DNA from 3 places in the Alteromonas sp. HB246098 genome. Region 3 is predicted to be linked to each of the others. Evidence: predicted binding sites of a transcription regulator. Region 3 holds the regulator's gene; each other region holds the start of a gene.

Region 1 (12,210 bases), on a different contig from region 3:
CGTGAAGATTAGCGTTGTTGGTCCGTCAATGCGCTCAATGGCAGACTTCCACGACACAGCAGACTCAACCTGATCACAAGGACGCCAGTTATCAAGGTTAGGCGTAGCTCGTAGCGCAACCACCTGCTCTACCGGCTGGTGCGTTGGGCCGTCTTCACCTAGACCAATTGAATCGTGGGTGTAAACGAAAATTGCAGGCTGCTTCATTAGCGCCGCCATGCGTACCGCATTACGTGCATATTCCATAAACATTAGGAAAGTTGCACCGTATGCCTTAAAGCCACCGTGAAGGGCAATACCATTCATCATGGCAGACATACCAAATTCACGTACACCGTAATAAATGTAGTTACCTGATGCATCATTTGCTTCAACGCCTTTACTGCCTTCCCAAATGGTTAGGTTAGAACCAGCAAGGTCGGCAGAGCCGCCTAATAGCTCAGGAAGTAACGGACCAAACGCGTTTAATGCATTTTGCGACGCTTTACGTGAAGCAATGTTTTGAGGATTAGCTTGAAGTTCAGCGATGATAGCGTCTGCTTTGTCGCTGAAATCTGCTGGCAACTCACCATTTACGCGGCGTTTGAATTCTGCTGCAAGCTCTGGGTATTCGGCTTCGTATGCTGCGAAAGCGTCGTTCCACGCGCTTTCCGCTTTTGAGCCTTTGTCTTTACCATCCCAGCCTGCGTAGATATCGTCTGGAATTTCGAACGCGCCGTGGCTCCAGCCAAGCTTTTCACGTGTAGCGACAATTTCGTCATCACCTAGTGGTGCACCGTGACAAGACTCCGTACCTTCTTTATTAGGCGAGCCGAAGCCAATAGTGGTTTTACAACAAATAAGCGTAGGCTGCGCGGTGTTCGCTTGTGCCTTCTCAATGGCGGCTTTTACTTGCTCCGCATCGTGACCGTCAACGCCTTCAATCACTTCCCAACCGTAGCTCTTAAAGCGTGCTGGCGTATCGTCAGTGAACCAGCCTTCTACTTCACCATCAATTGAAATGCCGTTGTCATCCCAAAATGCGATGAGCTTACCAAGGCCTAGCGTGCCGGCTAGTGAACATGTCTCGTGTGAGATACCTTCCATCAAGCAGCCGTCACCTAAGAACGCGTAGGTGTGGTGATCAACAATAGTGTGACCGTCTTTGTTGAACTGTGCCGCTAGCACTTTCTCGGCAAGCGCCATACCCACTGCATTGCTAATACCTTGACCTAGTGGGCCAGTAGTAGTTTCAACACCCGGCGCATAACCATACTCTGGGTGACCAGGCGTTTTAGAATGTAGCTGACGGAAGTTCTTTAACTCTTCAATTGGCAATTCATAGCCTGAAAGGTGAAGCAGAGAGTACAACAGCATCGAGCCGTGACCATTTGAAAGTACAAAGCGATCGCGGTTGGCCCAAGACGGGTTCGCAGGGTTGTGTGATAAGAAATCACCCCATAATACCTGCGCGATATCAGCCATCCCCATAGGGGCGCCTGGGTGACCAGATTTAGCTTGTTGAACGGCATCCATGCTTAATGCACGGATAGCATTGGCGAGTTCACGGCGAGAGGGCATGTTGTCTCCTGATTTATTTCGTATCTTTTGTTTCGTATTTTAGCGGGCTAGCCAAGCTAGACGAGCGTAGAGGTAAGGCGTTCGCTCTACTTCTTTATACGATTGAATGTGGCGTTATTCTTACCTATGCCACCTTTCAGTTCAATGGGTTTTGATTGCCAATAGTGAAAGTTATAGTAAAAAATGGTCTATAACCTGACCATTACGTACTCCCACTACAGCGAAAACGGTGATAACTAACACCTAGTTTTGTCTATACATCATTAACTTCGTCAATTACGACCTGAATAACCCTATAAGTGATCGGGTTGTGTCAACTATTCGTAACAAAGAGACTTTTAGACGTCTAGAAGTAAAGACTGGTATTTATAACTTGTTTTAGTACAATATACGACTATTTTGATAATTTAACGCTTACGGAGCATTTATGGCCACGCATTTATTCACATCCGAGTCAGTGTCTGAAGGACATCCGGACAAAATTGCTGATCAGATCTCAGATGCGGTTCTTGACGCTATTTTAGAACAAGATCCTCGCGCTCGGGTGGCCTGCGAAACGTATGTAAAAACCGGTATGGTTTTAGTAGGTGGTGAAGTTACCACTTCTGCATGGGTAGACATTGAAGAGCTTACTCGCAAAACAGTAAAAGAAATCGGCTATACGCACTCAGACATGGGCTTTGACGCCGATTCATGTGCCGTATTAAATGCTATTGGTAAACAGTCTCCTGATATTAATCAAGGTGTCGACCGTGCAAGCCTAGAAGAACAAGGTGCGGGCGACCAAGGCCTAATGTTCGGTTACGCTAGCGATGAAACTGATGTACTTATGCCGGCACCTATCACGTACTCTCACCGCCTTGTACAAAAACAAGCGGAAGTACGTAAATCTGGCAAACTAGACTGGTTACGCCCAGATGCTAAAAGCCAAATTACTTTCAAATATGAAAACGACAAGCCTGTTGGCATCGACGCGGTTGTGCTTTCAACCCAGCACTGTGATTCAGTAAGCACTGAAACAGTTCGCGAAGCGGTAATGGAAGAAATTATTAAGCCAGTGCTGCCCAGTGAATGGATTGATGGAAATACACGCTTTCACATTAACCCAACGGGACGATTCGTTATCGGTGGTCCAATGGGCGACTGTGGCTTAACAGGTCGTAAAATCATCGTAGACACTTACGGTGGCATGGCTCGTCACGGCGGCGGTGCGTTCTCTGGTAAAGATCCATCAAAAGTAGACCGCAGCGCAGCATACGCGGGCCGTTATGTTGCTAAGAACATTGTTGCAGCAGGTCTTGCAAAGCGCTGTGAAATCCAAGTGTCTTACGCCATTGGTGTTGCAGAGCCGACCTCTATCAGCATCGATACTTTTGGTACAGGTGTAGTAGATGAAAAAACATTGGTAGCATTAGTGCGTAAACACTTCGACCTGCGCCCTTACGGCCTTATCCAAATGCTTAACCTTGAGCGCCCTATATACCGCCCAACTGCTGCATACGGTCACTTTGGTCGTAACGAATTCCCATGGGAAGCAACGGATAAAGCAGAAGCACTGAAAGCTTCGGTCTAACCCAATAAGCATATAACGCTTATTGAAAACGCCGCTAGGTTGTTACGCTTTACATTGAAGCTATGCAGCCTGGCGGCGTTTTTCGTTGAAGTCTTTCAAGTTAAACAAGCTAGCCAGCTAGATTAAAAACGGTAAAGGCTATTTCCAACCTTTGTTTTTGGGTCTATGCTTAAATAACGAACACACTATTGCTTGTAGTTACTGGTTGTTTACAAGCCATGATAACAACATCTTGGGCTCTTCCATGAATATGGTTACTGGTATTTTCCTCGCCTTTGCACTGGCTGTCTCAATAACGGCTTTGCCCGCGTTCGCGGAAGTAAATAATACCAACTACAGCCCAATTCAGTTTAAGAGCAAGAAGATAGCTCGGTGGCAGCTAAACAGTATGTACCGCGTTCAATCCACGACCGAAACCTACCTCTACGATAACACTTATACCTATCCAGCGGGCTCACAAGGTATGTTTAGCGCCAGCCGGCGTTTCAACACTTGGGTGCCGCAGAAGGTTTATGCAACCTACAAAACAAATAATACCGCTTTTCAACATTATGCCGAGTGGCTTTATTTACCGCACGATGTAGGTACTTTTACGCGATTAGGTTGGTTGCTTGGCCAAAGCGAAGGATTAAACATGGCCGTAGAGCTAGAGCATAGACAAGTTGGAGAAGAAGAGAATATGGCGCTTTATTTAGGTGTTAATTACCTGTTTTAGTAATATCACTACCTATGGCTTAGCGAAGGCCGCGACGCCAAAATTGCGCTTCCCTTACTGAAAAGGCAACACAGAATCACTCCTGAGTGAGCGCCATTGTTTTAGCATAGGTTTGCTGAATTATCATTGCATCAGAACTCGCCCGATGACGCTTTACGTCTAGTTCAGCGGAAAGACTGTTTTTGACGTCGTGCCAATTATCCATTTGAGACTCACTCAATATATATTCGAGGGCGCGGCAAGTGAACGACATTTCAATTTGCGCAGCCGCGTACAGCTTTATCAGCCAAGGGTTATCTACCACCCATCCATCACTGTATACAACCGTATTCCCCAGAAAATTATTAAGCTCAACGCATACTTTATGAGGCTCCTCACCTCGTGCTTGCAACATTTGTTGAGAGATGCCATGAAGCGATTCTGCTTTTGTATCCCAGTGTACCCAAGAATCAAATGGCCTCAGTAGTTTGCACCACTTTGCACCATCATAGCGCACAATGCCTATTTCTATGGGGTAACTTGCCGCCCCAAATCCACTTGCTTCCACATCTATAATTGTAGGCAATGTTGTATTTCGCACTTATACTCCAAACTACTGTTCTCCTTAATTTGTGTTAGCAAAAGAGGATATCCTTCTCACTGGCACAGGTATTTTTTAATTTTTACCGTGCTCTGCGCTCTCACATAGCCGTTCACTAAACAACCATTTAGCTTCACGCCTTTTGTTCAATAGTAGAATCGTGCCACATTGGCTTATTTCTAGAAGCTTGTTTCTAGAAGAAGTATAAAGGGTGTTTCATCGAAAAACTGTACACACAATGAGCAAATTTAGACTAAAGGATAATGCGTAAATAATAAAACGCTCAGCACATTGCTATACACTTTTAAGGGTAATCAATCAGGTGGCTAATCCATGCGTGTACATCTTATTTTATCAGCGCTCCTCTGCTTTATATCCTTCTTTAATTCATGCCAAGCTAAAAGTACTCAAGAGCCGCTAATTATAGGTATTGATGCAGATCTCTCGGCAGTAGCTGTAGAAGGAGGCGTTGCTATTACTCGAGGCGTAGAGCTAGCCGTCGATGAAATTAACGCAAATGGGGGGATACTTGGTCGTACACTTAAAGTGATTACGAAAGACCATCGAGGAAATCCTGCTCGCGGTATTTACAATATTGAACAGTTTGCGCAAATGCCAAATTTACTAGCCGTCATTGGTGGAGTACACACTCCTGTGGTGCTTGCGGAAATTGATATTATACATACTAAGAATATTCTCATGCTGGTTCCCTGGGCCGCCGGCACCCCCATAGTAGACAATGATCATTCCCCCAATAACATTTTTCGAATCTCAGTACGTGACGCTGAAGCAGCGTCTGTACTGATAGACTTTGTAAAATCCAGAGAATTATCTAATGTCGCTTTGGTTCTAGAGCGAACAGGATGGGGACGTTCTAACCTTGAGTCTTTAACTAAAGCGGCACAGGATCAAGGGGTAAACATTAGCGCAACCTATTGGATTAATTGGCAACAGAAAGATTTTTCTGAAGATGCTAAGGCGATAAAAGATTCGAAGGCAGACAGTGTCATATTAGTTACCAACGTGCCTGAAGGTGTGGTTGTTGTAGATGCATTGGCTGAACAAGGCCTAAGCTCGCTTCCTGTTGTTTCTCACTGGGGTATAGCGTCAGGTCAGTTCGCATCTCAACTAGCCAACCCTATCCATCAGCACGACATATCAGTTCTTCAAACGTTTCACTTCCACCATCAGAAAAATAACAAGGCTAAACAACTGTTAGAAGCCTATTATAATAAATATGGACTTATTGATGCAGCAGCTATTGAAGGAGTCACGGGTTTAGCCCATGCATATGATTTAATTCATTTAATTGCTATCGCTGCCGATAAAGCAAATAGCATACAAGTTAACGAGTTGCGCAACGCTCTAGAATCGCTCAAAGACATCCAGGGCGCTGTTAAATACTATGAAGCTCCATTCACTAAAGAAAGGCATGATGCACTTTGGTCAAAGGATTATTTTATGACGAAGATTAATGATAAAGGCCATTTGGTAACAACGGGCAAGAAATAATGCAGCATGAACCTATGAGGCTGCGTTCTTTATTGCTTTCAAGCATGATCCCAAGGCTAGCGCTACTAATAGCAGTGCTGTCTATTACGCTAGTTGCCCTTTCCTTTCATTTCATTGTTAAGCAAAGTAATGCCCTTCAGCAGCAGTCGGTAGAAGGGCTCGAGCAAGATATTAGCTTCATCGTTAGCGATACAACGCGTCAGCTAGCTGATCTAGCGGCAAACGACATTATTATTAATTCGCTGGTTGATTTACAGCAGCGAGATAATTACCTACCTATGTTTTTTCGCTCTTTAAATCTTACCCAGGCAAAAACGGTAGAATTTGCACTGTTTGATTTTGCAGGTGAGAAAGTTATCGACAAAAACTGGAGTGCTACGCTTCCCGAGTCGTTAAGCAGTGCTTGGCGTCAGCAAACGCTTGGCTCATCAAACACCTTTTCGTCCGTATCTAAATACGGAGTAGTCATCAGCGTTCCCGTTCTGCTCAATGGCGTCTCTGAAGGTGCCCTTGTCATGTACGTCGATAGCCTTCAATCATTACTCGCGCCCTACCCTAGACTTACTAACCAGTTAGTCACAGATTCAAACGGAAACGTACTATTTAGTAGCGAGCCCTCTTTAATAGCGCCAAACTCAAGCTTTTTAGCGTTTAATCAAAGTGGCTATTCTATTAAGCAAACCAGCTGGAAGAATCTTCAGTTATATAGCGTTAAACCAACTATTACTGCATACAGAGAGGTTGCCTGGACAGGTATTGTTTTACTAGCAATGGTTGTGGGGTTCATTTTCATTATATTGCATATGGTGAGTATGACCGGAACCTTGGCCGAGCGAACCCTTTCAACGCTTTATGACGATATTAAAAATCGCCTTAACAGTGACAATACAACGTCTTTAAACAATGAATCGCAAATTGAGGCAAAAGAGTTAGCCGACATTCGAGCCGCTTTCGATAAGCTTATCTGGGACTTGACCGAGGTATCACTCTCTAACGAGCAATTTTCCAATGTATTAGAATCGATGGGCGACATGCTGGTCGTGGTCGATCAGAATCAAGAAATCCTCATTTCAAATAAACGCTTCGACATTTTTTGCGATGACCAATACGGTGAAAAGAACGCAATATTAAAGCTGATAGTACGGAAGTTATCAGCAAAGCAGAGCGATGAGCTGACGCACTTTTCAGTTAATTCGGGCAAAGAACGTTATATTCGTTGGACAAAAGCATCCCTTGCTGACGTAAATGGCAATATTCGTGGTGATATATATGTAGGAAGTGACGTTACCGAGCAGCGCGCATTAGAAAGCCACGTAAACGTACTTACCCATGCCATGGATGAAGCGACTGTTTCAATTATTATTTCTGACGTTAAACGGGTCGGGCAGCCAATTATTTATGTAAATAGTGCATTTGAAGAATTAACTGGCTACAAACGAAGCGAAATGATTGGGCACAACTGTCGCTCTATGCAAGGTGATGAAACCAGTAAGCAAACCGTTGAGCAAATTCGTAAAGCCATTGCGACACGTGAGCCTATTGAAACTACACTACTTAACTACAGAAAAGACGGCAGCGCGTTTTATAACCGATTAAATTTGACCCCAGTCAAAACCAATGGCGAAGTGACGCATTACATCGGTTTTCAACAAGATGTTACTCAGCAGCGACAAACGGAGCAATACCTTCAAGAAGCGAGAGACAAAGCCGAGGAGTCTGCTCGACTAAAATCCAGCTTCTTAGCAAGTATGAGCCACGAAATACGCACGCCTATACACGGCATATCTGGTGTTTTGCAGCTAATGGCGAACTCTGAACTTACTGAAGAGCAGAAGCATTACCTTTCACTCGCTAAGTTTAGTATTCAAGGCCTTTTACATATCGTAAATGACATTTTAGACTTTTCTAAAATTGAAGCAGGGCAGCTACAAATCGAAGATAATCCTTTCGATATTTTGGAGTCCCTTGAGAATCTTCAAAGTCAGTACGCCATCATGTGCCAAGAAAAAGGCCTTGAGCTACATTTCCACTTTGATTTACAGGGGTTCCACGTTGTACAAGGTGATGACGTGCGTTTCAGGCAAATTTTGTCGAACTTGTTGGGCAACGCCGTCAAGTTTACTGACACTGGATACATTGAAGTAACTACTAGTATTAAACAAGACGCAGACGACAGCCTTACACTTTTATGTAGCGTAAAAGACACGGGAATAGGTATTGCGCAAGATAAGCAAAGCACTATTTTCGATGTATTCACGCAAGAAGATCTATCAACTACCCGCAAGTTCGGCGGAACCGGTCTAGGTTTATCAATTAGCAAGCAACTTTGTGAACTTATGGGTGGCAACATAAAACTTGAAAGTGTAAAAGGTCACGGGAGTACGTTCTCTTTCACTATTTCTCTTGAGCCTGCAGATGAGACTTTGCTAGTCCCTGTGCACCACGCGTCCTCGTTAAAACGAGAAAAAGGTAAAAAGCGTAAAGTACTTATTGTTGAAGACAACGATATCAATCAGATAATCGTGAAACAGCACCTAAGCAACCATACTACCCTTAGCGCCAAATCTGGCTTAGAAGCATTAGAGGCACTGAATAAAATGAAGGTGACCTTTGATGTCATCTTAATGGATTGTCAAATGCCAGAAATGGATGGTTTTGAAGCAACTAAGCGCATTAGAAACGGGGAAGCTGGAGAGCGTTACCTAAACGTTCCGATTATCGCCCTGACCGCAAATGCAATGAAAGGTGATAAAGAACGCTGTGTTGAAGCGGGAATGGACGATTATTTAAGTAAGCCCTTCGATGCTGAAGACCTTATCGATAAAGTCGATCACTGGGCAAGTACTGAAAGGAATAGTGAATTGATATAAATAAGGCTATGCCGCTGCTTTTCTGCCATAGCGCTTTAGAGCAAAAGGAAATTTAATCGATTGGATTAAAAGGCAAAGACACACTAGCGTCATGCCAACCCACCCCACCGGCTTGAATACTTCACCAATAAGGAAGATAGCGAAAAGTGTCGCAACCAGTGGCTCTATTAGTGTGATAAGCGTGGCTTTACTGGCTTCAGTAGTGCGAAGACCATAGCCAAACAGCAAGTATCCAAGAAACATTGGCACTACGGCCATATAAAGTGAAACACTCGTGTGGATAGCGTTAGCAAACAGGTTCTGACCGGTAAACCAAAGAGAGGGCAATAAGACTAGCGCAGCACAGCCGAAAAGCCCAGCCATGGCAGATTTTGAGTTTGCACCAGTGTCAATGTGTTGCTTTGCAGCCCATGAATACCCCGCGTAAGTTAAACCAGCAATTAACCCCAAAGTAACGCCGAATATCTGATTATTATTAGACGCTGATAGCTCCAACGCCCCCTCAGCTTTGCCTATAGCTAACAGGCCAATTCCCAATGCGCCGAATATAAAACTTATAAACCATTTTAAGGATACGGGCCTTTTACTTAGAAAATACTCTAGAAGCGCCGCGAATAAAGGTGCACTAGCAATAGATACTACAGTACCAATGGCGACACCTGACAAGCGCATAGCGCTGTAAAAAGCGAGCGGATAAATTGCAACGCAAGCACTACCAAATAAAAAGGTGAGTGGTTTAGCCAATAGAACTCGTGCATCTTCTATTAACGATTTTCTAGCACTTAAGCAAAGCAGTACACCACCTATCCCCATGGCAAACGCACCAATGGCCAGTGGGCTGATTTGGTGCGCAAACTGTGCTGCAGTACCTGTTGTCCCCCACAAAAAACTGGCAACAACAATTGCTAGCATACCTTTTAGTAATTCATTGGCTCTTACTGGCTTTTCCATTGCACTACTCTCGTATGACTTTCGTTTTTGCTCTTCGGTTTGGGTAAGGGTTTTGCCCTTTGACTATCTTTTCATCAGCCGTTTGCCAGAACTAAGATATTTTTATGTAAAAGCTAAACCTCATCTAAGCGGGATCATACCTAGATTATTTGCGATGTAATTAGCCTAATAGACACTTATTTTGACCTTTTAGACGCATTTTTAACGCCAAAAAGACAATTAACAAAAAAGAAACATAATGAAATGCAAAACACCTTATACTACTAAAGTAGAAATATTTATCTCCTCGCATATAGAAAAAGCCAAAATTTTTTGCCACATTACACCCTTGCCTAATAACAAAATAGAAACAACCACCTTGGATGGACTTATGTTTAAAATAAAAAAACCGTCGTTTAGACGAAGCACACTTAGCGTTGCAGTAATGGGACTGCTTAGCTCTGGTGCAATTGCACAGGACACACAACAAGCGGATGATGATGACTTTGAGCAAATTATAGTAACGGCAACAAAGCGCGCTGAATCCATTGAAGACATTCCTTTTTCAATTAACGCACAAACCCAGCGAGATTTTGAGCGTAGCGGCGCTGGTAATTTGGAAGACGTCGCTAGAAACGTTGCGAGCGTCTCTATTCAAAATTTGGGGCCGGGGCAAAGTCAGGTTTCAATGCGTGGTGTATCGGCAGGGCAAATAGTACGAGACCAACCTGGCGTTAAAGAGCAGGTTGGCGTCTATCTTGATGAAAGCGTTATTTCACTATCTTTGTTTACCCCTGATCTCGATCTTTTTGATCTTAACCGCATAGAAACCCTACGTGGGCCGCAGGGTACACTTTTCGGCTCGGGCTCTATCGGCGGGACTCTTCGTTACATTACCAACCAGCCTGAATTAGACACATTTGAAGGTAAGTTTGAAGCTAACCTTAACAGTGTGACAGACGGCGGTGTGGGCGGTCATGTAAAAGGTATGGTCAACGTACCAATCTCAGATACAGTTGCTATGCGTGCAGTGGTATACCGCACCGATTATGCGGGATTTATTGATGCCCTAGGTGAAAACGGCGCGTTTAGGGAGGACGTTAATGACGGTGACAGAACTGGCGGACGTGTAGCGTTTGTTATCGCACCTAATGATAAACTCACCATAACGCCACGACTTATTTACCAAGAACTCGAGATGAACGGGTTTAACAGAGAAGAAGTCTACAACGTGTTTGCAAACCCTTACACTACGACACGCCCTGCTATTCAATTGGGTGAGCGCGAACAGTATCTTTTGCTTGAGGAAGGGTTTACTGATGAAACCTTGATAGCTGATGTAACCGCTGAATATCAAGCTGACGTTGCCGACTTTACCTTTGTTTATAGCTATACCGACCGAGATATACTGGTTAGCCGTGATGCCAGCGCACTCTCCGGTTCGGTGAGTATCGACTTAGGGTTCCCGGATGAAGCCGTATTATTACCGTCGAACCTATTGGATAGAACCGAAGTAGAGCAAGACACCTTTGAGCTTCGCGCCGCGTCTAATGACGATGGTGCACTAGACTGGTTAGTCGGCGCTTTCTACTCTTCAACTGAACGCGTTTACGATCAGTCACTTCCTACACCCGGCTATGATGCGTTTACAGATACTACATTAGGTGAAGGCACGTCGGCAGCGGTTGCCAATGGCTTTGAGGCCGATTCGCCGTACAACGCCTACTTGCCTTATGACCTAAAGCAGCTTGCTGTGTTTGGTGAAGTGAACTATCAATTTAACGATGACTTCAAAATGACCGTGGGCTCTCGCTTTTACGATTATGAAGAAGAGCGCCAATTTATTTCCGGCGGCTTGTTTGCCAACGGCGACAACCAAACTGATTCGACAGAGTCAGACGGCTTCACATCACGCGTAATTGGTCAGTATAGCCTGAATGAAAACGTGAATTTAAATGCCCAAGTATCGCAAGGCTTTAGACTTGGTGGTGTAAATGACCCGCTAAATAGAAGCTTGTGTACCGACCAAGACGAAGCCATCTTTGGTTCATTCCAAGACTATGACGATGAAAAACTCACTAACTATGAGATAGGCATGAAGTCGTCAGGACGGGGCTGGACAGCAAACGTGTCAGCTTTCTACAACGACATTGAAGACCTTCAAGTTACCTTAGATGCGGGTTCTTGTTCTTCACGGGTGTCATTTAACGTACCTGAAGCCCATACCCAAGGTATTGAATTTGAACTTACACGTCAGTTTACCGACCAGCTATTTTTCTCATTAACCGGAAGCATTATCGAAGCTGAGTTCGATTCAACGGTTGTTGACGGCGATGGTGCGGTGCTAGGTGGCGTTGAAGATGGCAACCGTTTGGCGTCAGTACCTGAAGAAAGCTTCGCTATCGCATTTACCTATGATTTAGCGCAGCCTTTATTCTCGTCAAACAGCACCTACTTCCAAGGCTCTTAT
Region 2 (12,210 bases), on a different contig from region 3:
TACTAAATGAACTTAGAGCTATGGGTATTACTGTATCAATTGACGATTTTGGTACAGGCTTCAGCTCACTTGTCTATTTGAAAAAGTTGCCCATTGATGAGCTTAAGATTGACCGCTCTTTCGTAAGCGAACTAGAGAAGAACACCGACGACCAAGCTATCGTTCAGGCGATTCTAGGGCTTGCGAATAATCTAAATATTAAAATTATTGCTGAAGGCATTGAAACGCCACAACAGCAGCAGTTTCTACAGAATCACCAATGCGCATACGGCCAAGGGTATTTATATCAGCGACCCGTTGCGATTGATGAATTCATCTCACTTGCAAGAAAGCTTAAGTAATTTGCAGGCTTTTATGCAAAATAATACAAAAAGCCGGAACTTGTTCCGGCTTTTTAGTGCACTTCTTAGCTTAAATGAACACGCTTAAATTAGGCCCATATGTCCCGCATGGAACTCTAAATGCTCTTCAATAAACGATGCAATGAAGAAATAACTATGATCGTAACCTTCGTGCATATTTAGCGTAAGCTGCGTATCTGATTGCTGCGCAGCATGTACCAGAGACTGAGGCTTTAACTGTTCGTGCAAGAACTCATCTTTTGTGCCCTGCTCTACCAACAAAGGCACACTATGGGTTTTGCTTGCTAACAGCAAAGATGCGTCGTAGTCCTTCCATGCTGCCTTGTCATCACCTAGGTATCCGCCTAGTGCTTTTTCTCCCCATGGGCAATCTGACGGATTCGAGATTGGGCTAAACGCTGATACTGAAACAAATTTGTTTGGGTTACGCATGCCGATAACAAGCGCCCCGTGCCCACCCATAGAATGTCCGCTAATTGCCCGCTCTTTAGTTACAGGAAATTCGCTTTCGATAAGCGCTGGCAGTTCATCAACAATGTAACTATACATGTTGTAGTGTTTGTCCCACGGAGCTTGAGTTGCGTCTACATAGAAGCCCGCTCCTAGACCGAAGTCATAAGCGCCTTCTTCATCATCGGGCACACCTTCACCACGAGGTGAAGTATCAGGTGCCACGATGGCCATACCCAGTTCTGCAGCAAGCTTCATTGCCCCCGCTTTCTGCATAAAGTTTTGATCGGTACAGGTTAACCCCGATAGCCAATATAATACCGGCACCGGCTTTTCTTTAGAGGCAAATGGGGGTAGAAAAATTGCGAAAGTCATATCGCATTGTGTGGTTTCAGCTTTGTGGGTGTAGCGCAAATGCTGGCCCCCAAATGCTTTATTTTCGCCAATTAGCTCCATTTCAGCTCCTTAAATTCGTAAAATTGCACCTTTATTGTGGAATCAGTAAAGGCTCTATCGGATTTTAGATCAAGTTCGTTTACACTAAGCGCCTAATTTTTGAGGTAAGTACAATGGTAAAAGCCCTGTTGCATCATATTGTTGGCACTATTTCGGTTATCTGCTATTTCCTGAATACAGTTTTGTGGTCAACGCCTATATTCATTCTCGCGATTTTTAAATTAATCCCCATAACCCCGTGGCGACGCTTCATCTCTTATTTGCTCGATGCCTGCGCTACCGCGTGGATTGGTGTAAACAACCTTAATCAGCGCATCAGCGGTCGAACCAAATGGCAGGTAAACGGACTAGAAAAACTTACCCGAAATGATTGGTATCTCGTCGTTGCTAACCACCAATCTTGGGTCGATATCCTTGTTCTTCAACGTGTATTCAACCGAAAAATCCCTTTTTTAAAGTTTTTCCTTAAAAAAGAGCTAATTTATGTGCCAATTCTTGGATTGGCATGGTGGGCACTCGACTTCCCATTTATGCAGCGGTATTCAAAGTCTTTCTTGGCTAAAAACCCGCATCTCAAGGGAAAGGACATGGAAACTACACGCAAAGCGTGCGAGAAGTTTCGCAACAAGCCCGTTAGTATTATGAACTTTGTAGAAGGCACCCGCTTTACGCAGGGAAAACACGATAGGCAGAACTCGCCTTTTCAGCATCTTCTTAAGCCCAAAGCAGGCGGGATTGCCTTTGTGTTATCGGCCATGGGTGACCAGCTACATAAATTGATAGATGTCACAATAGACTACCCTAACGGCGTTCCTTCTTTTTGGGACTTCGTGAGTGGCAAAGTGCGCGACATCCGCGTAAATATAAAGGTTATGCCTATTAAAGACATTATGGAAAATGGCGTATTCAACGATAGTTACTTTGATGATCCGCAAGTTCGCGCCCGTTTTCAAACGTGGCTAAATGAACAATGGCACGCCAAAGATCAGCTTTTAGATTCACTTAACGCAACTCAGAAACCATTATGATCCGTGTAGTACTTGCGCCTTTTATTTTTGTTTTGCACACCACGCTGCAAATTCTGAACCTCGCTCTATGGGGCGGACTAATTATTCTACTTGGCTTGGTAAAACTGCTGTTACCAGATGGAAGAATTAGAAGTGCCTGGAACAAGGTTATGCATGCCCTAATGTTTAGCTTTGGGCGTATTAGTGTGCTGTTAATCAGGCTATTTAATAAGGTTGATATTGAGTGTTCGGTTCATGGTGTGCTTTCAAAAAACAGTTGGTATCTGATTATCGCTAATCACCTGAGTTATCTAGATATTATTCTGCTTATTGAATTTGCCACACACCGCATTCCCGCGCCTAAGTTCTTTCTCAAAAAAGAGCTCATCTGGTTACCCTTTGTTGGGTTAGGCGCTTGGGCGCTCGACATGCCCTTTATGCATAGATATACCCGCGCATATTTGGAAAAAAATCCAGACAAGAAAGGCAAGGACTTAGAAACCACTAAAGCGTATTGTGAAAAGTTTAGAACGGTTCCTACTACCGTCATCAACTTTGTGGAAGGAACACGCTTCACAACCCAAAAGCATTTATCTAAGCAAAGCCCTTACGAAAACCTACTGCCACCAAAAGCGGGCGGGGTTTCTTTCACGCTTTCAGCTATGGGTGAGCTATTTACTAACGTGCTAGATATCTCGCTACTTTACCCTGAAAATAAACGTCACCCAATGATGGCAATGCTAAGCGGTCAGATGACAAAAATCGTTATCGACGTAAACGTAACCCCAGTGCCAGAGCTTCAACAAGAATCAGAACGCACTGAGTCTGAGTTTCGTCTTTATTTCCAAAACTGGTTAAATGGTCTGTGGGAAAATAAAGACAACCGTATAAAGAAACTGTTGGAGTCGTAAATAATGGAAGTCAGTGCTTCAGTACGCGATCATTTCATTCATTTGGTTAAAGACGTTTTTCCTAATTTAACCACTGAAGATCCGCTTTACAATTTGCTTGCTCTAGGCTCTATACTATTCGTAGCAATCCTTATCTACGTGGTTGCGCGACTGCTAGTGCGCCCTCAAATAGCCAACTGGGTATATAAGTCGAATAATAAGTGGGATAACGCGCTACAAGAACACGGCTTCTTTAGACGTTTAATGCACCTCTTCCCGGCTCTCTTTATTTACGTTACCACCCCTGTTCTCATTGATGATGAAGCTGTCATTCACGGAATGATGATAAAGAGTGCCCAGCTGTACATGCTGTATAGTGGGCTATTAGCTTTGTATGCCATGCTAAGCACGGTAGAAGATGTCTACAATGCTTCAGCCCTATCTCGGCGCGCCCCTATTACAGGCTTCATTCAGGTAACAAAACTGGCCTTCGCGATCATTACGATACTACTTAGTATCTCGTTGATTGTAGATAGAAGCCCACTGCTTATTGTGTCTGGCTTAACCGCCATTGCAGCTGTTTTACTACTCATCTTCAGAGACACCATTCTAGGCTTTGTTGCCGGCATTCAAATAGCCGCCAACCGCATGTTTAATACGGGCGATTGGATTGCCATGCCTAAGTATGAAGTAGATGGGGAAATACTCGAGATAGGCCTGACCAACGTTAAAGTGCAAAACTGGGACAAGACCATCTCGACGTTACCGACATATAGCCTTACCACTGAAGCGGTAAAAAATTGGCGGGGCATGCAGGAGTCTGGTGGTCGTAGAATTAAGCGCGCAATATATATCGATGTGCACTCTATCAAGCTTTGCGACAACGACATGCTAGAGCGCTTTTCAAAAATTCGTTACATCAATGAGTATGTCGAGAAAAAGAAGAACGAGCTTCGTGCCTATCACAGAGATTATTCTATTGATGAATCGGATCTGTTAAACAACCGTCGCCTTACTAACATCGGTACTTTTAGGGCGTATTTAGAGGCTTATATACGTAAACACCCAGATATTAACCAAGAACTGACTCTTATGGTTAGGCAGTTGCCGCCTAATGAGCTCGGTTTACCTCTAGAAATTTACTGCTTTAGTATTCAAAAAGACTGGGTTAAATACGAGAAAGTTCAGGCAGATATTTTTGACCATGTCATGGCCATGCTAGACCTGTTCGACTTACGCGCTTATCAACGTGATGGGCACTTATCCTTGCTTGCCCATCGTGAACATAGCGTGTTTAACAGCTCTGAAGGAAACGATGCCCGACAGGAACCTGCTCAACACCGTATTGATGACGAAAGTGCCAATACACCAAGATAAGTAAGGGAGCCAAGAGAAGCGCAGGACAAAAGCGAACACAGCCGCAATGACAACGGCTAGTAGAACTTACATCACTGTTGTTTAAGGGCGAAAAAAAACCGGCTGTAATAGCCGGTTTTTTCATAATGCTTATCGCTTAAGCCAGTGCGTAGGCCATCAGTAAGCAAAGTACTAAACCAGTAACGCCAAAAAAACCATACTCGATTTTTTCCTGCATACCTTCAGCACCTGCTTTAGCAGTCATAAAGCCCATAACGATGCTACTTAGCCCTAGCGTAAAGGCAATTAGCGCAACACCAAACATAATTGCATTAATCCAATCAGCCATTGTGATAACCCCTTAAAAATATTGGCGGTATTATGCACCAATAAATAAGATTTAACCATGCTTGGATTGGCTTAAATGTATCGCTATTGGTATTAATTGATCTTAGTCAAAACTACTAATTAATTAGCAATTTCACTAAATAGTGAATTTAAAATTGCTCTAAAAAACCGCTCTCAAAACTTAACCCACTGAAAAATATAAACTTTAAATTTTGGCAAGGCCATTGCTCTAGTAAAGACAGTAAAGATAGTAAAGATATACCAGCGAATAACGCTAGTGTTTATTTGATAGTGACTCTACACCCCATCGCAGCGTTTAGAACAAAGTTAATGTGTTACACCTAAATTAAGGAATGAACAATGTCTAACAAACTACTACTTTCTGTTGCCGTTACCAGTGCTTTGATAAGTGGCCACGCATTCGCGCATGACACAAGCTTTCAGAACAACAGTTGCGACATGGAGCTAGATGGCCATATTCAGTATTACCAAGGCGACCTCACGGTTCAGATGGACAATGGTTCAGTAATGACCATTGATGCTCAACACAATATGACCATTAATGGCCAGTCAGTTTCGCTAGACAGAGAACAGCAACGTTGGGTAAGTGAATACTACAACAACATTGATATTGCTATTCCTATGACTCTTACCATTGCCAGTGAAGGACTGCAAATTGCCAACGTAGCAGTAACTGAAGTGTTTACTGAACTGCTGGGCGGTGACCAAATGGGTGATGATTTCAATGAATTGTTCAACTCACTAGAAACTAAATTAAACACCTCATTTTATGATGACGCGGGCAATATTCGCGTAGATTCTACGAAATTTGACGAGCCAGGCTGGTTTGACGAGAGCTGGGAGCAAGAGTTTGAAACACAAATTGAATCTTTGATCAGTGAATCTATGGGCCGGATTCTTATCGCGGTTGGCACACAAATGCTGTGGGAAGGTGGTGATATGTCTGAGTTTGAACAAAAGATGGAGCGCTGGGGTGAAGATTTAGAATATCGCTTGGAAAGCCAAGCCGCTTCGCTGGAAGAAAAAGGCGAGGCTTTGTGTAAAGTGCTGAAGAAAGCCGACTATGCGGAAGGTAAAATGCAGGCATCTATATCAGGGCTTGATGACTTGAACCTGCTGGATATTGATCACAGAGATCACCATGAGCAACACGGCCACAACGACGAAATGAAAATGTAGTCGAGTAATTTAGCGAACTAAACCCGCTACAACAAACTACTTACCTTTCTGTATCACTTATTTTGAAAACCGACTGAAAAACCAGTCGGTTTTTAGTTTTTATACCGCTCGCTATTTAACTTTTGAATATTTCACCTCTTTCAGATTTCTGCTTTTTCAGTTAATGGTAGGCATATTAACGACATCCGCACCCCGATTGATGTACTCTTAAGCCCTAAACAAAAGGGGAATTTAATCGATGACTCAGAATGTAGTAATTAGTGGCTATGGCTGGTTAGCCGGCTATGTAGGCAACGCACTGGCAGGTAAGGTCAATATTATAGGCACTACTCGAAGCCAACAGAAACGCCTCGCGTTAAAGGAACAAGGTGTCACCGCCATAGAATATGCACTGGGCGATGATACATCAGTACTATGTAGCCACTTACAAAACGCGACGTTATTGTTAAATATTCCCCCTGGTAGAAGAAACACTAACCTCGAATCATTTACTGAAAATATGCTGCGACTTATTGATGCTGCACTAAGCGCAGACGTCGCGCACATTATTTTTATCAGTACCACATCGGTTTACGGCGATGACACGAATAACGTCCTTACGGAACAAAGTGACACGAACCCACAAACTGCGTCGGCGAAAGCCCACGTGACTATTGAAAACCATTTAATGTCTAAGCGAGACCAAACTAATATCAGTATTGTTCGCTTAGCGGGTTTAGTAGGTCCAGATCGTCACCCAGCTCGTTCATTAAGTGGAAGACAGTTGGATGCAGGAAATAAACGAATTAACCTTGTCCATGTGCACGACATCGTGTCTGCGTTAACCTCAATTATTTGCGACAAGCCGCTAAACGACGTTATACACCTTTGCAGCTTATCTCACCCTAAGCGCGGTATTTATTATGTAGATGCAGCTAACGCGATGGGTATAGACACACCACACTTTTCTGATACAGAAGCTCAACCTGGCGGCAAGGTTATCGACGCTGCGCAAAGTTGGGAAAGGCTTAACATTACGCCTACCTATGGTGACCCCTATAGCATGTTTTAAGGCTTATGCTTGTATGTTTACTTAGCTCGCTAAGACGGTTGTAGATTCATTGAGGTGTATTCGCTAATAAGTTGCCAAAGAGCGGTGAATTAAGAGCTAATCGCTAAAAGAAACAAAAACGGCAAGCCTCAGGCTTGCCGTTTTTTTATCCGAATTTACTGCTAGCACACAGCAAATACACTAGTTTTGTATGGTGAACATGCTTAACCGAACAGGCTTACACCAAAGTATTTCACCGCCACCGTGTTTACAAAAATCACAAGTAGAATTAGCGGAATAAAGGTTTTCAACGAAACATCCACATACTTTTCAAACCAGCTGCCTTTATAGCCGCTGCTGCCTTCTTCCAAAGAAGCATTAAAATTAGCACTCTTCCAGCGATAAATAACGAACAAGCAAATTAGCAAGCCGTTTAACGGCAAAATAGTGTCGTAGAATACATCGTAAATTACGTCAAACAGCGATTTATCTGCGCCTGCGTAGTGCATAAATGACGTCAGCATATCAACTTTACCAAACGACAGTGCACTTAGAATTGCCAGCACAATCATAATGCTACCTAAAGAGCCTAACGCCCATTTACGGCTCACGCCTTTTTCGTCCATTAGTGCTGCAACTGGTACTTCAAAAATAGACACTAGAGACGTAATTGCCGCAAAGAACACGAGTAGGAAAAACAGGCTCGCGACTATCGAAGCGCCCATATAGCCTATGGAGTCTTGTAGTGCTAAGAAGATATTAGGCAGATAAGTAAAAATCATACCTACAGACGATTCACTTAACTCATCAGGGTTAATATCTGGGTTAAAAGAGAATATGGCAGGAAGAATCATTAAACCAGCGGTAAAAGCCACAGCGGTATCGGTTAATGCAACAAGCTTTGCTGCGCTTGGTACATCCGCACGTTTATCGATGTAACTACCGTAGGTGATAAGAATCCCCATACCCAGCGATAGTGAGAAAAAGGCTTGTGACAATGCGCCATTGACCACTTGCGCCGTAATTTTTGAAAAATCAGGAACAATATAAAACTCAACACCAGCCATTGCATTTTCGCGGGTTAGTACGAAGATAACAAGGCCGATAAGCATTACGAAAAGTGCTGGCATAAGCAGCTTCGCCGCTTTTTCTATCCCCTCTTTTACACCACCTTGAAGAATAAGGTAAACCACACCAACAACAGCAGCCATGTAGACGAAAATAGACTCTGAATTAATAAACACCCCAAATGTATTGGGGTCTGCTAGTTTGTCTAAGTTTCCGCTAACTGCTTCAAATAAATAGCCAAAAAGCCATACAGTAATAACCATGTAGAAAACCGCAATCATAAACGGCGTAGCAATCGCAAACCAGCCTGCAAGTTTCCACTTCTTTTCGTTACCACTGATAGCGCTGTATGCGCCTAATGGGTCTTTTTTAGCATGGCGGCCCACTGACATCTCCGCCAGCATAACCGGTAAACAAATAGCAAAAACAAAAATGGCGTACATTAAAAGGAATGCCCCACCACCGTTTTTAGCTGCACCGACAGGGAAACCCACCAAATTACCAATGCCCACTGCAGAGCCTGCAGCAGCCAATATAAAACCTATGCGCGATCCGAACTGTTCTCTGGCCCCGCTCATATCCATTCCTCTTGTTGAGTTATTGTTATAACAGTTCGCTTGTCACGCCTTATGACATACAAATTAGCCTTGTATAAAACAATCACTTTTTTGCACTCACAATTTGTACTTGTTGTTCGTTCTTGATTCTCGTCGGAATCAAGCCGAGCGAACTGGTATTATTTATTATTAGGATGGCGTTTGTTGTTATGACTCACGTGTGGCGTCAACGCGTTGTATTGCTACCTCTATGGGCGTATCAATACGCTGCACCATTCCCAAAATAGCATGGTAACAGCAGTGAAATAAAAAGTCTTGATGTTGAACTTGCTGAAACGATGATAGACCGTATCACCAAGTTACCACTTCACCATTCCAGTCAATAAAACGGCAAGCTTGCTCCCGATCAAGCGCTGAAAGGTGGTGAACAAGCTGTTTGGCGGTAAACTCTGGTGTAAAGAGTTTTTTAGCGGCTACATTTTTTTGGAATGGCTTCGACAGTCCTGTATCAACAGTACCTGGGTGGTAGCATACCAGCATGACATCTTTTAATCTGCGCTTGTACTCTACCGATGCTGTTTTAACAAACATATTGAGCGCGGCTTTCGATGCACGGTAGCCATACCATCCGCCAAGCCCGTTGTCTGATATGCTCCCTACTCTCGCGCTTAGGCAAACAAGGGTAGACCCTTCTTTACTCATAACATTGACTAAATGCTTAAGCCATATAGAGGGAATAATGCTATTTGTCGCGAAGTACGCTGTCAGGGCTTCCTCACTGACATCTTCTAAGCGTTTTTCGGGGTGAATACCATCGTTTTCGTTATGCAAAAAACCGGTTGTTATTACTACCGTATTTAACACAACGTCTTGCTCAGCGAGTTGTTTTACAAAACCGCTAATGTGCTTATCATCCTGTTCAGAAATTTGATGATACGAAACATTCTCTAGGTTGTTACTTTCAGTTACAGCTGCACGACTTACTGCAAACACCTTTGCGCCTGCACTGCGATATTGTTCTATAAGCGCAGACGCTATACCGCCAGATGCGCCCACTATCAGTACGTTACTTTCCATTCGGCTCTCCCGGTACACAGCGGTCGCACTGGCGCTTTTTACCCGTTAAAAGGTAAGAAATGGTATATCTATGTTTTGCGAATACATTGTAGAAAGCATCGGCGGCATAACGAATAACAGGCCAGCGAAGCGGAGCATAAATCCAGCCCATACCCACTGCTTTCCACGCTTCATGGGTAACATCAAGTCCGGTAATTAGGGTGCCGTCTTCACGAAGGCCATGAATTCTGGCGTTAAGCGCATGCCAATCCATGGTTGGATAACGACTTGCAAAATCAGGGGCCTGAATGTCGACCAGTGTGAGTTTGTTATGTTTGTCTCTTTTGCGTAGATGACGCATTTCGGCTATGCACAAAGGGCAATAACCATCATAAAAAATAATCACTTCTACCTACCTCTGCCACTTACGACGCTTATCGCTTGAAGACAATTTCGCCCATGCAAACATGGAAAAATATAGATTAGAACGCGTTTGCCGTGCACTATCAGCGCTCTTATCGTGTTAAGTTTAAAACCGTTTCAAGCCGTCGCACGTTATTCTTATTTAATATTCGTTTATACGATAAAAAAATACGCTTGGATGACTTGTGTTGTGACCTAGGGGCACCCACACTACAAGCAAAGATTAAGAGAGGTTTTATTATGGCAAATTTACAAGTGGCCACTTTAGCAGGCGGATGCTTCTGGTGTATCGAGTCCGCGTTCAACACTGTCGAAGGCGTAGAAAAAGCAATTTCTGGCTATGCTGGAGGTGAAAAAGCCGATCCAACCTATGAAGAGGTATGTACGGGAAATACTGGCCATGCAGAAGTGGTACAAGTAACGTTTGATGCAGACAACATCAGCTACCGTGAAATTTTAGAGATTTTCTTCGCGCTACATGATCCTACTCAGCTAAACAGACAGGGTAATGATGTGGGTACTCAGTATCGCAGCGCAATCTTCTATCACAACGATGCTCAAAAAGCGGAAGCTGAAAAAATTATTGCACAAATCACAGAGGAAGAAATTTGGCCCGACCCGGTAGTCACTGAAATAGTAGCCGTGAATAACTACTATGACGCCGAAGACTATCATCAGGATTATTTCAAAAACAATCCGCAGAACCAGTATTGCTCTATGGTGGTTGCACCTAAGCTTGCAAAATTCAAAAAGACTTTTGCTTCTCGCCTTCGCAGCGATGCATAAGTAAAGTCAGCTTTTTTAGCGGCGTTTACAGATAGGCTAAAACGAAAGGGTTGCTTGGTAGCAACCCTTATTCGGTTTGAAGGTCATCTTGAGTAGATAGACGCTAATCAAACCAAACGTCATTGATTTCTATCGGAAACAGTAACGGTGCTAAATCTTCATAACGCGTCTTATGCGCCTCACATGTCGCATTTTTCATGTAATTCTTTTCCCACGGATCGTTAATTATCCATAGCGTACTATCAATAGTGACTAACCCTTCCATTGATGAATTATCCATCGTGTACTGTTCACAACTCTGGTCACTGGCAACATCAAAAATAATGGGAATGCGCTTTGTTGGCTTGCTGCCAGTGGTATCAATTACCCATAATTCATTGTCGTTTCTTGCAGCGCCAAATAAATATGATGCGCCTGTTGAGTGCGTATATAAAGCCAAGCCATTTATGGGGTGATTACCCGAGGTAAACGAAGGAAGCTGTAGGTCTGGTTCGCTCACGGTCGCAAAATCGCTCGATGAGAAAAAGTCCTTATCGACAGACAATGTAAAGACTCGTGGCTGTCCCGCTTTGTCTTTTTCCAATGCCAAATACAAAGTGCCGTCTTCTGCCATAGTGAGGCCTTCAATGCCATCATTGGGGAAGTTCCCTACTTCGAACTCTTTCGGAAATTGTATTGGACGTACGTCTGACATTTCAACATCACCATTGTCCTTGCGAGTTAATTTAACCAATAGGGTTGGGTAGTCTGTAGAGCCTGTATCTTCGTACTTGGTTTCACAACGAGGGCTTAAGGCGCCAGTACGGGTAGCGTCTTCTGTGACGGTATAGATGACATTAGCATCTCTAGGGTCTACCGCTAACGCTTCTAAATCTGGCTGTTCGCTTAAGTAGCCATAAAAGCAGCTTCGACGCACGCTCCTTGAGAATGAAAAGCGCATACTAGACGCGCTTAGCGTTGCCGTGTCTGGTGAAATGCTATGTAACTTCAACTGCTGCGTAGCATCCGCGCTTGCATCTGCAATGGTTACTAGCTGTCCGTCTAGCACTACTAGCCCTGATGTTTGGGGGTCAAACATCACTTTTCCAGATTCATCGAGGATCCACTTCCCTACCGTTGTTTCTGTCAAATCGGTGGGTTCTGGACTAATAATGACATCTTTGGGCTCACTGCATGCGGTGACCAGCATCGCGGTTAAAACGGTGGCAGTTAAATATTTAA
Region 3 (8,937 bases):
CCACGCGTCTTCTGGTGGAGGAAGCAAAACGTCTAAAATGCGCTCTTCCGCGGCTTCTTCAGCACGGAATTTCACTTTCTTCATTTCGTTTTCTTTCGTCATTTTTACCGCGATGTCGGCTAAATCACGAATGATAGTCTCAACTTCTTTACCTACATAGCCCACCTCGGTGAACTTTGTCGCTTCAACTTTAATGAAAGGTGCGTTAGCAAGTTTAGCTAGACGGCGAGCGATTTCAGTTTTACCTACCCCCGTTGGACCAATCATCAAAATATTTTTTGGCGTAACTTCTTGGCGCAGCTCAGGCTCAAGCTGCATACGACGCCAGCGGTTTCTAAGTGCAATAGATACGGCGCGCTTGGCATCTTGTTGACCGATAATGTGTCGGTCTAACTCGTGAACAATTTCTCTTGGTGTCATCTCAGACATGAATAAACCCTTTTCTAACAATACTTGTTGTACTTGCTACGCAGACGAGCGACAACAAGCCAATAACAGCTTTCGCTATTACTTAGTAATCTAGTACATCAACCGTTTGGCTATGGTTAGTGAATACGCAAATATCACCGGCAATGGTCAGCGACTTTTCAGCAATTTCCTTAGCGCTTAACTCGGTATTATCTAAAAGTGCAGTAGCTGCCGCTTGGGCGTAGTTACCGCCAGAGCCAATAGCGATAAGATCTTGCTCTGGCTGCACTACGTCACCATTACCGGTAATGATAAATGACGCCGTTTCATCGGCTACGGCAAGCAGGGCTTCGAGTTTGCGTAGCGCCCTATCAGTCCGCCAGTCTTTGGCAAGTTCAACCGCCGCTTTGGTTAAATGGCCTTGGTGCGCTTCAAGCTTCGCTTCAAAGCGCTCAAATAGCGTAAACGCGTCGGCCGTGCCGCCCGCAAATCCCGCTAGAATTTTGTCGTGGTACAAACGGCGCACCTTGCGCGCATTCCCTTTCATTACTGTGTTGCCCAGTGATACCTGTCCGTCACCGGCCATTACCACTTGATTCCCACGTCGTACAGATACAATCGTTGTCACGTTATTTCCCCGTTTAGCTGGGCGCTGCTGCGTTTTATACGTACCTTTTAGCGGAACTAGGGCAGCAGCGTAATAATTCAATAACAAATAAGTGGGGGAAGGCTTTTTAATTTCAAGGGTAGGATAGAATTATGTGCGCTCAGCGCTGCATATTATATGGGCTTAGCGCTGACGGTGCTTATTGAATATGTCATTTATCGAGCGCATACTTTCGCCAATACAGCCTATGGCCAATTGAAATAATGCCTAGGAAATAGAGCACAGATAAAGTAGCAACATTGAAGTCGCTACATAAATGTAGCTCGCCTAGAAGCGAGCTCGTTCTTTGCTGTCTGATAGCGCTCTGGAAAGAGCGCTACAAATTCCAGTACCAAATTTGGCATGTGGCAATGTTCACCTTACGCAGGCTGTGCTTGGCTTTCTCCGCATCGCGCTTAGACTCATAAGGGCCAAGAATAACGCGGAACCAATCACCATTGCTGCCGGTGCTGTGTCTGATAAGAGCTTCTAAACCCTGGAATGCAATTTTGGCTTTCATCTCTTCAGCTTGGGCGCGGGTTCTAAACGAGGCGCACTGCATTAAATAGCGTTTATCCGACTTTTCCTGCTCTCTTACTTCAACTTCTACTTCGTATCCTGGCAGAGTCTTGATGTATTCCCACTCTTCCTCAGGCAGTTCAGGTAAAGACTCTTCTGTTGGGGCAACAGGTCGTGAAGCCTGAGTATCTACGTCATCCTCTACATTGTCTTTTATCGACCACAAAAATACACCGAAGCCAATCACTAGAGCGAAAATGCCTATAAGGCGAACGATAGGAAGCTTCCCAGAAACTGGGCCGTTAGATTGTGCGTTTGATCGCGTATTTGTGGCCGGTTTTCTACCTTTACCAGCAGCCTTCTTTTTTTGAGGAGAGCGTCCACGAGAGACATAATCGCGTTGAGCCATAGTCGGCAATATTCCTACTTGTTATCGTTGTTTGTATGCGTAAGAAAACGTCATATACCAAGTCTATTAGAAGGGCTAGTGTTTCAGCCTCTTCAATCTTGTTAAAATTTTAACGTATTGCTACCCAACAAGCTAACTGAAATCGGTAGGATCGATATCTATCGACCACCTTACTTTCATAGCCTGCGGTAACGCCTGTAAAAATGGCAGCGCCAAACGCAGCGCGTTATGAAGCGGCGCACGCTTTTCATGGCTACATACCAGCATAAACCGAAACCTGCCTTGCCGTTTTTCAATTAAGCAAGGAAACGGACCGTTTATATCAATGGCGTGCTGTTGATTAAACACCTGCTTACTTTCCTGTAGAAAGCGATAAGCCAAACTGCTATCGGTAGCCTCTGCGCGAATAACAAACTGGCTAATAAAAGGGGGTAACCCTGCTGCCTTACGCTCCATTAAAGCGTGCCGTGCGAAATGCCCATAGCCATTGTGCACTAAATCTTGTAGCAAAGGGTGATGGGGGTTGTGGGTTTGAAGCCACATTTCACCAAGTTTGCTGGCGCGCCCTGCTCTTCCAGCAAGCTGAGTAACAAGCTGGGCAAGCTTTTCTGGCGCTCTGAAATCCGCGCTAAAAAGTGCACCATCACAATCTAGCACTGCTACTAGGGTGACATGAGGAAAGTGATGACCCTTTGATAGTATCTGGGTGCCTACCAGAAGCTGGTACTCTTGGCGATTAATAGCATCAAGGGTTTGGTGAAGCTTGTCTTTGCCCCGCACGGTGTCACTGTCAATACGTACTTGTTTAATGCCTGGGAATAAACTTGCAAGCCCTTGCTCCACTTGCTCGGTTCCCGTACCTGCCGTTACTAATTCATTGTGATGGCACGCTTCGCAGTTTGATGGCATTGAGCGCATGCCACCGCAGTGGTGGCACTGTAGCCGGTTTTGGGCTTTGTGTACGGTATAAGGGCGGTCACAGCGCTTACACATTACGGTTTCACCACAGCGATGACAAAGTAGCGCTGGCGCATAACCTCTTCGATTCACAAACACCAACACCTGATTTCCTGCGCTAATGTGCTGGCGCATTATGGTTAGCAGGCCTTGCGAAATACCGTAATGAATAGGTTGGTCGCGCGCATCCAGCACATGCTGATGTGTGCTTTTCGCACCTCCCGCTCGCTTGGTTAGCTGTAAGTGAGCATAGCGGCCGCTTAGTGCATTGTTGAGTGTCTCAAGCGCGGGCGTGGCACTGCCTAGTAAAAGAGGAATATTGTGCTGCTTGGCACGCATGGCTGCTAAGTCACGGGCGTGGTAGCGAAGCCCATCTTGCTGTTTAAAAGACTCGTCATGCTCTTCATCCACAATCAACATGCCGGGGTTATGCAGCGGCGTGAAAATAGCCGAACGAGTACCAATGATAATACCGAGTTCACCGGCTTTAGCACGCTGCCAAACATGTAAACGTTCTTTATCAGAAATCTGAGAATGCAAAACGCCCACCGCAATGCCAAAGCGCTTCTCAAAACGAGATACCGTCTGAGGTGTTAGCCCAATTTCTGGCACAAGTATAAGCACTTGTTTTCCGTCGCGCAGTAAAGGTTCAATGGCCTGAAGGTACACTTCCGTTTTACCGCTACCGGTAACCCCTTCAAGTAAACTTACCGCGAAGTTACCTTGCTGACGATTAAGCGCAGCAATGGCAACTGACTGTTCAGTGTCTGGAATTGGCTTTTCAGAAAGCGATAACGAGGAAAGCCAACTACCTGGCTTAAATTCAGGTGCTATTTCTTCGATACGTACCAAAGACTTTTCAACAAGCGCTTTAACTGCAGGTGCACCATACTGTTTTCGCGCTTGCGACGCTAATAAAGCTCCACACGCCAGCGCGGAAAAGCAAGCTTGTTGCTTCGGCGCTCGCGATAGCGTTTCTGCAGCCGTTTGCTCACCGTCTTCGGTAAACATTAGCATGTCTTGTGGCGTGGGGGCCGCCGACTCGCCTTTGCGTAATAAAACAGGCAACATGGCGTGCAGTACTTCACCTGGCGCATGATGGTAATACTGCCACAGCCACTGAGCCATTTTCAGCAACACATCATCTATAATGGGGCTATCGTCAAGTACCGACTCGATAGCTTTTAACTTATCGACGTTGTCAATTTCACTTTCAGTTTTTTGTAGAGTTTCGACGACCACACCCACCAATTTACGTGGACCAAAAGGCACAACCACTCTTACACCCGCACTGAGTGCGTTGTTGTGGGTATATGTGAAAAGTTGGCGCAGTGGCACTGGCACGGCAACTTGGATAAAGGCCATTGCGAACGTTCTACCTTATTTGATGACTTTTACAGCGCGCAAATTGCTTGCTGAGCGTCTTACACTGAAACTATTTATTTAGAGGCTACATGCATACCTATAGGTTACAGCAATGTGCGCTGCTAGCAGCTAGCTACACCCCTAGCTATACCTTTTGCTATTACCACACAATTTTGCCATTAGCGCATATGGGCCTAGCCTTGAAAGACAAATATTTAAACATATTTTACTGGTAAGCATGAAAGGAATGTTGTTTGTTTAGGCGTCTTGTTGAGTTCTCTTGTTTAACATTTGGACAAAAACCGCTTGATCAAGCCACTTCCATCCTATATTATGCGCCGCTCTTTTTGCGATGGGTTGTTCGTTGAACGACTTATCATTTGAATTAAGTAACGTATGGTGTGCGACTTCGGGTTGTATAGCGATACGGCCTTATTATTTGAGGTAACCCAATGAAACAAGATATCCACCCTAAATACGAAGAAATCAAAGCAACTTGCTCATGCGGTAACGTATTGAACATCCGCTCTACCCTTGGTAAAGACATCAACCTAGACGTATGTTCTTCATGCCACCCATTCTACACTGGTAAGCAACGTAACGTTGATACTGGTGGTCGTGTTGACCGCTTCAAGAAGCGTTTCGGTGCATTGGGCAAAAAGTAAGCCTGATATCGAGTTTGAAAAAAGCGCCTATATGGCGCTTTTTTATTGCCTGAAGGTTACTATTCATGTCAGAAACTACTGTTGAATAGCTTCCACTTATGCAAGCGCCTCTAATTAAAAGCTAATTGATCATATCGATAACGCTTACACTTAAAATCAAAACACTCATTATACTTAATGAAATTTTTTGATTCCTGACAGATGTTTATCCCAGTCTCCTCTACTTTGTTTTTTACACGCCTCTTCACTGTCAAAATAAATACCAACAGGAATAGACTTTATAGATTCAAGGGCTATATTCACCTGGTTTATGAAGTCCATATCCCAACCGCTTATCAATGCTTGCTGTTTCTCCCGCTCCGTATTAAACACGGCAACAACTTTAGGCGCTTTCCAAGGCCCTAGATGCGTAAGCCATACAAAACCATTATGGTCAGATTTTACGTTTTCACACACGTCAGTTAGCACTGCGACTAGTTTTCTTTCTGTCATATTCTTTGTTTTAAAAGCTAGCTTGAAAGGTTTCTTGTCGTATTTTATCAGATAAATGAAAGCGAAATTAAAGAGGTTTATCTTTGTGCAATATTATCTAGCACTGTTTTTAAGAATATAAATTGATAAGTATTTTAGCCGTTAAAGCACCCGCATCTACAATACCATTACAATACACCCTCAAAATATTAAGCGGATTAATAATAAATTTTATGAATGACAATTATAGGCTTATTTTACTGGTCTAATTAGTATGCCTAACCTACATTGATAATTGAGAATTCTGATCAGATATGTACACAGTGATTGGCTGTGTTAGAGTTGCGATCGGCACCTTGATAGTGAGCATTAATTTTATGAATAATGCTTTACTGTAAAGGCTCGTGGCGCTTTTGGATATAAATGTAGGTCTAAATGTTAGTCCTAATATCAACAGCGATATGTGAGGAAAATCAGAAAGCGTTAACGCTAGGTCTGCAGTTTCCAACGTACCACACCAGTGCCCACAACTATTTATAATCACTTTTGTCATTAGTTGGTTGTAACGCGCTTATGTTTATCTACCTATAACTACAACGATAATAAAATAGCTACAGAGCGTGAACGAAAACACCGATGAACCCTACATCTAAGGATACTTTTTTACATGTCAGATTTTAGACAACGCGCACTTGACTATCACGCCAAACCCACGCCTGGAAAAATTCGCGTAGAGCTATCTAAGCCTGCCGATAGTGTCGACGATCTTGCTCTTGCTTATAGCCCGGGCGTTGCCGAACCGGTGAGAGAAATCGCCGAAGATGCAGATAATGCCTATAAATATACGGGTAAAGGCAACCTTATTGCTGTTATTAGTAACGGAACGGCAATTTTAGGATTAGGCAATTTAGGCCCATTAGCTTCAAAACCTGTCATGGAAGGTAAAGCGCTTCTATTTAAACGCTTTGCTGGTTTAGATGCCATTGATATTGAAGTGAAACATCGTACGACGGAAGAATTCATCAATACTGTAGCCAATATTGCTGATACGTTTGGCGGTATTAACCTAGAAGATATCAAAGCGCCGGAATGCTTTGAAATTGAGCAAGAGCTCATTAAGCGCTGTAAAATCCCAGTATTCCATGATGATCAACACGGTACCGCTATTGTAACCGCCGCAGGTATGCTTAACGCTTTAGAGATTCAGGGCAAAAATATAGAGAACGCTAAAATTGTTTGCATGGGCGCTGGCGCAGCAGCGGTTGCCTGTATGGAGCTACTGATTAAGTGTGGAGCCCAGCGTGAGCGTATCTACATGTTAGATAGGAAAGGCGTTATCCACACTCGTCGCGAAGATTTAACTGAGCACAAGAAGCTGTTTGCTAACAACACTGATAAGCGCACCCTTGAAGATGTAATGGAAGGCGCAGATATCTTTGTCGGTGTATCAGGCCCTGATGTTTTACCGCCAGAAGCGCTTTCTTTGATGGCTGAAAATCCAATTGTATTTGCATGCTCTAACCCTGACCCAGAGATAAAGCCTGAACTCGCTCACGAAGTACATAAAGACCTAATTATGGCTACTGGACGCTCAGACTACCCTAATCAGGTAAACAACGTGCTGTGCTTTCCATTTATTTTCCGTGGCGCTCTAGACGTTCGCGCTACAGCTATTAATGACGAGATGAAAGTGGCGGCAGTTGAAGCCCTTCGTGCTATTACAAAAGAACCCGTCCCAGAGGAAGTATTAGCCGCAAGTAAAAGTGACAGCCTAACGTTTGGTAAGGATTATATTATTCCCAAGCCTATGGACCCACGTCTGTGCGAGCGTATTGCTACCGCTGTATCTAAGGCGGCTATTGAGTCGGGCGTTGCACGAGTGCCTGAAAACCCGGAAGAATAAAGATACATAAAAACGGCGCTGTGTTGTAGGTAATTACTTACATCCGCTAACATACAATACAGGGCCGTGTCTCTTTAATGATAGATATCAGTCGTCTTCAGACACATCATTTTCGAAGCTTGGATCAATACCCATTTCTTCCATAATGCGCCTAGCTTCAGCCGGCACGCGATTAGGGTTGTCTTTACGCAGGTCATCGTCGTTAGGCAAAGGTTGTCCGGTAAACGCGTGTAAAAACGCTTCACACAACAGTTCCGAATTAGTGGCGTGGCGCAAATTATTGATTTGGCGTCGGGTACGCTCATCAGTAAGTGCTTTAAGCACATTAATAGGTATAGAGACAGTGACTTTCTTTACCTGCTCGCTCTTTTTCCCATGTTCTGCGTAGGGGTGAATATATTTACCGTTCCATTCTGCCATTGTACTAACTCGGTCTACTCTTTTTATATTATGAAGAGAAATTCTAAACAAGTTCACGAAAAGGTCAATTGAGCAGTGTAAACCTCTTGACGTCTAGACATATATTCTTTAATTTAGACGTCTAAACGTCTATAAGATTACATTTTTGAGAGTATAAACCATGGTTTCTTACGCACAAGGTATCGATGCATTAAACCAGTCCCTGTCGGAGCTGCGTGATATTGATGTATCTTTTGAATTCTTTCCGCCTAAAACGGAAGCCATGGAACAAACCCTGTGGAAGTCGGTTGAACGTCTAGCCCCGCTAAAGCCAAGCTACATGTCGGTTACTTACGGCGCCAATAGCGGTGAACGTGACAGAACCCACGATGTGGTAAAACGTATTCAACAGCAAACAGGCGTTGCTGCCGTTCCTCACTTAACCTGTGTCGACGCAAGCCGTGATGAATTAAAGCAAATTGCAAGAGACTACTGGGATTCTGGCATTCGCCGTATTGTCGCCTTGCGTGGCGACTTGCCTAAAGGGGTAGACAAAACAGAGATGTATGCCTCTGACTTAGTTGCCTTACTAAAAGACGTTGCCGATTTTGATATTTCAGTTGCTGCCTACCCAGAAAAACACCCTGAAGCGCCAAATGCGCAGTTCGACTTGCTAAACCTTAAACGCAAAGCTGAAGCTGGCGCTACCGAAGCGATAACCCAGTTCTTCTTCGATACGAGTGTTTACCTGCGATTTAGAGACCGCGCAGCCGCCGCGGGAGTAGACTTAGACATAGTTCCAGGAATTTTACCTGTGACTAACTACCAAACGTTAGTAAGGTTTGCTGGCTTTACAGACGTGCACGTTCCGGGCTGGTTGCACAAGATGTTCGACGGTCTTGATGCAGATGATCAAGCCACTCGTAACCTAATAGGCGCTAATATTGCCATGGACCAAGTGAAGGTACTGGCAAAAGAAGGGGTGAAGCACTTTCACTTCTATACTCTCAACCGTAGTGAACTAAGCTATGCAATCTGTCATATGCTAGGTGTGCGCTCCGGCGATTGATTTTGTGTAGCGGTAACAAAGCTATACAAGTAGATAACTAAAGGCGCATTCCATGCGCCTTTGTTGTATAAAGTATTGATTAACCTTTTGCCACTGAAGCCTACGCCAGTTACCATTTGCTGTATT

What was found. Region 3 encodes MetJ, which represses methionine synthesis genes. Its sites were predicted from a motif close to TAGACGTCTAGACGTCTA; they were not measured.
Region 1: the regulator MetJ is predicted to act here: its motif matches at 1,900-1,917, upstream of metK (methionine adenosyltransferase).
Region 2: the regulator MetJ is predicted to act here: its motif matches at 10,350-10,367, upstream of msrA (peptide-methionine (S)-S-oxide reductase MsrA).

Annotation. Positions count from the first base shown of each region.
Region 1 covers NZ_JBTZUG010000001.1:1,380,388-1,392,597, forward strand. The annotation lists gene tkt (transketolase) at 1-1,560, opposite strand, end outside; gene metK (methionine adenosyltransferase) at 1,988-3,133, shown strand; gene ACYTPF_RS05900 (hypothetical protein) at 3,378-3,848, shown strand; gene ACYTPF_RS05905 (3'-5' exonuclease) at 3,925-4,428, opposite strand; gene ACYTPF_RS05910 (ABC transporter substrate-binding protein) at 4,762-5,940, shown strand; gene ACYTPF_RS05915 (ATP-binding protein) at 5,940-8,810, shown strand; gene ACYTPF_RS05920 (DMT family transporter) at 8,817-9,761, opposite strand; gene ACYTPF_RS05925 (TonB-dependent receptor) at 10,132-12,210, shown strand, end outside.
Region 2 covers NZ_JBTZUG010000010.1:33,510-45,719, forward strand. The annotation lists gene ACYTPF_RS17590 (putative bifunctional diguanylate cyclase/phosphodiesterase) at 1-341, shown strand, start outside; gene fghA (S-formylglutathione hydrolase) at 426-1,268, opposite strand; gene ACYTPF_RS17600 (acyltransferase) at 1,382-2,296, shown strand; gene ACYTPF_RS17605 (acyltransferase) at 2,293-3,186, shown strand; gene ACYTPF_RS17610 (mechanosensitive ion channel family protein) at 3,190-4,542, shown strand; gene ACYTPF_RS17615 (hypothetical protein) at 4,679-4,870, opposite strand; gene ACYTPF_RS17620 (DUF2884 family protein) at 5,230-6,069, shown strand; gene ACYTPF_RS17625 (NAD-dependent epimerase/dehydratase family protein) at 6,308-7,120, shown strand; gene ACYTPF_RS17630 (sodium-dependent transporter) at 7,324-8,745, opposite strand; gene ACYTPF_RS17635 (SDR family NAD(P)-dependent oxidoreductase) at 9,076-9,801, opposite strand; gene ACYTPF_RS17640 (thiol-disulfide oxidoreductase DCC family protein) at 9,791-10,186, opposite strand; gene msrA (peptide-methionine (S)-S-oxide reductase MsrA) at 10,444-10,989, shown strand; gene ACYTPF_RS17650 (hypothetical protein) at 11,093-12,210, opposite strand, start outside.
Region 3 covers NZ_JBTZUG010000009.1:129,835-138,771, forward strand. The annotation lists gene hslU (HslU--HslV peptidase ATPase subunit) at 1-429, opposite strand, end outside; gene hslV (ATP-dependent protease subunit HslV) at 512-1,036, opposite strand; gene ACYTPF_RS17185 (SPOR domain-containing protein) at 1,392-1,982, opposite strand; gene priA (primosomal protein N') at 2,115-4,304, opposite strand; gene rpmE (50S ribosomal protein L31) at 4,757-4,969, shown strand; gene ACYTPF_RS17200 (hypothetical protein) at 5,144-5,461, opposite strand; gene ACYTPF_RS17205 (malic enzyme-like NAD(P)-binding protein) at 6,108-7,343, shown strand; gene metJ (met regulon transcriptional regulator MetJ) at 7,431-7,763, opposite strand; gene metF (methylenetetrahydrofolate reductase) at 7,924-8,811, shown strand.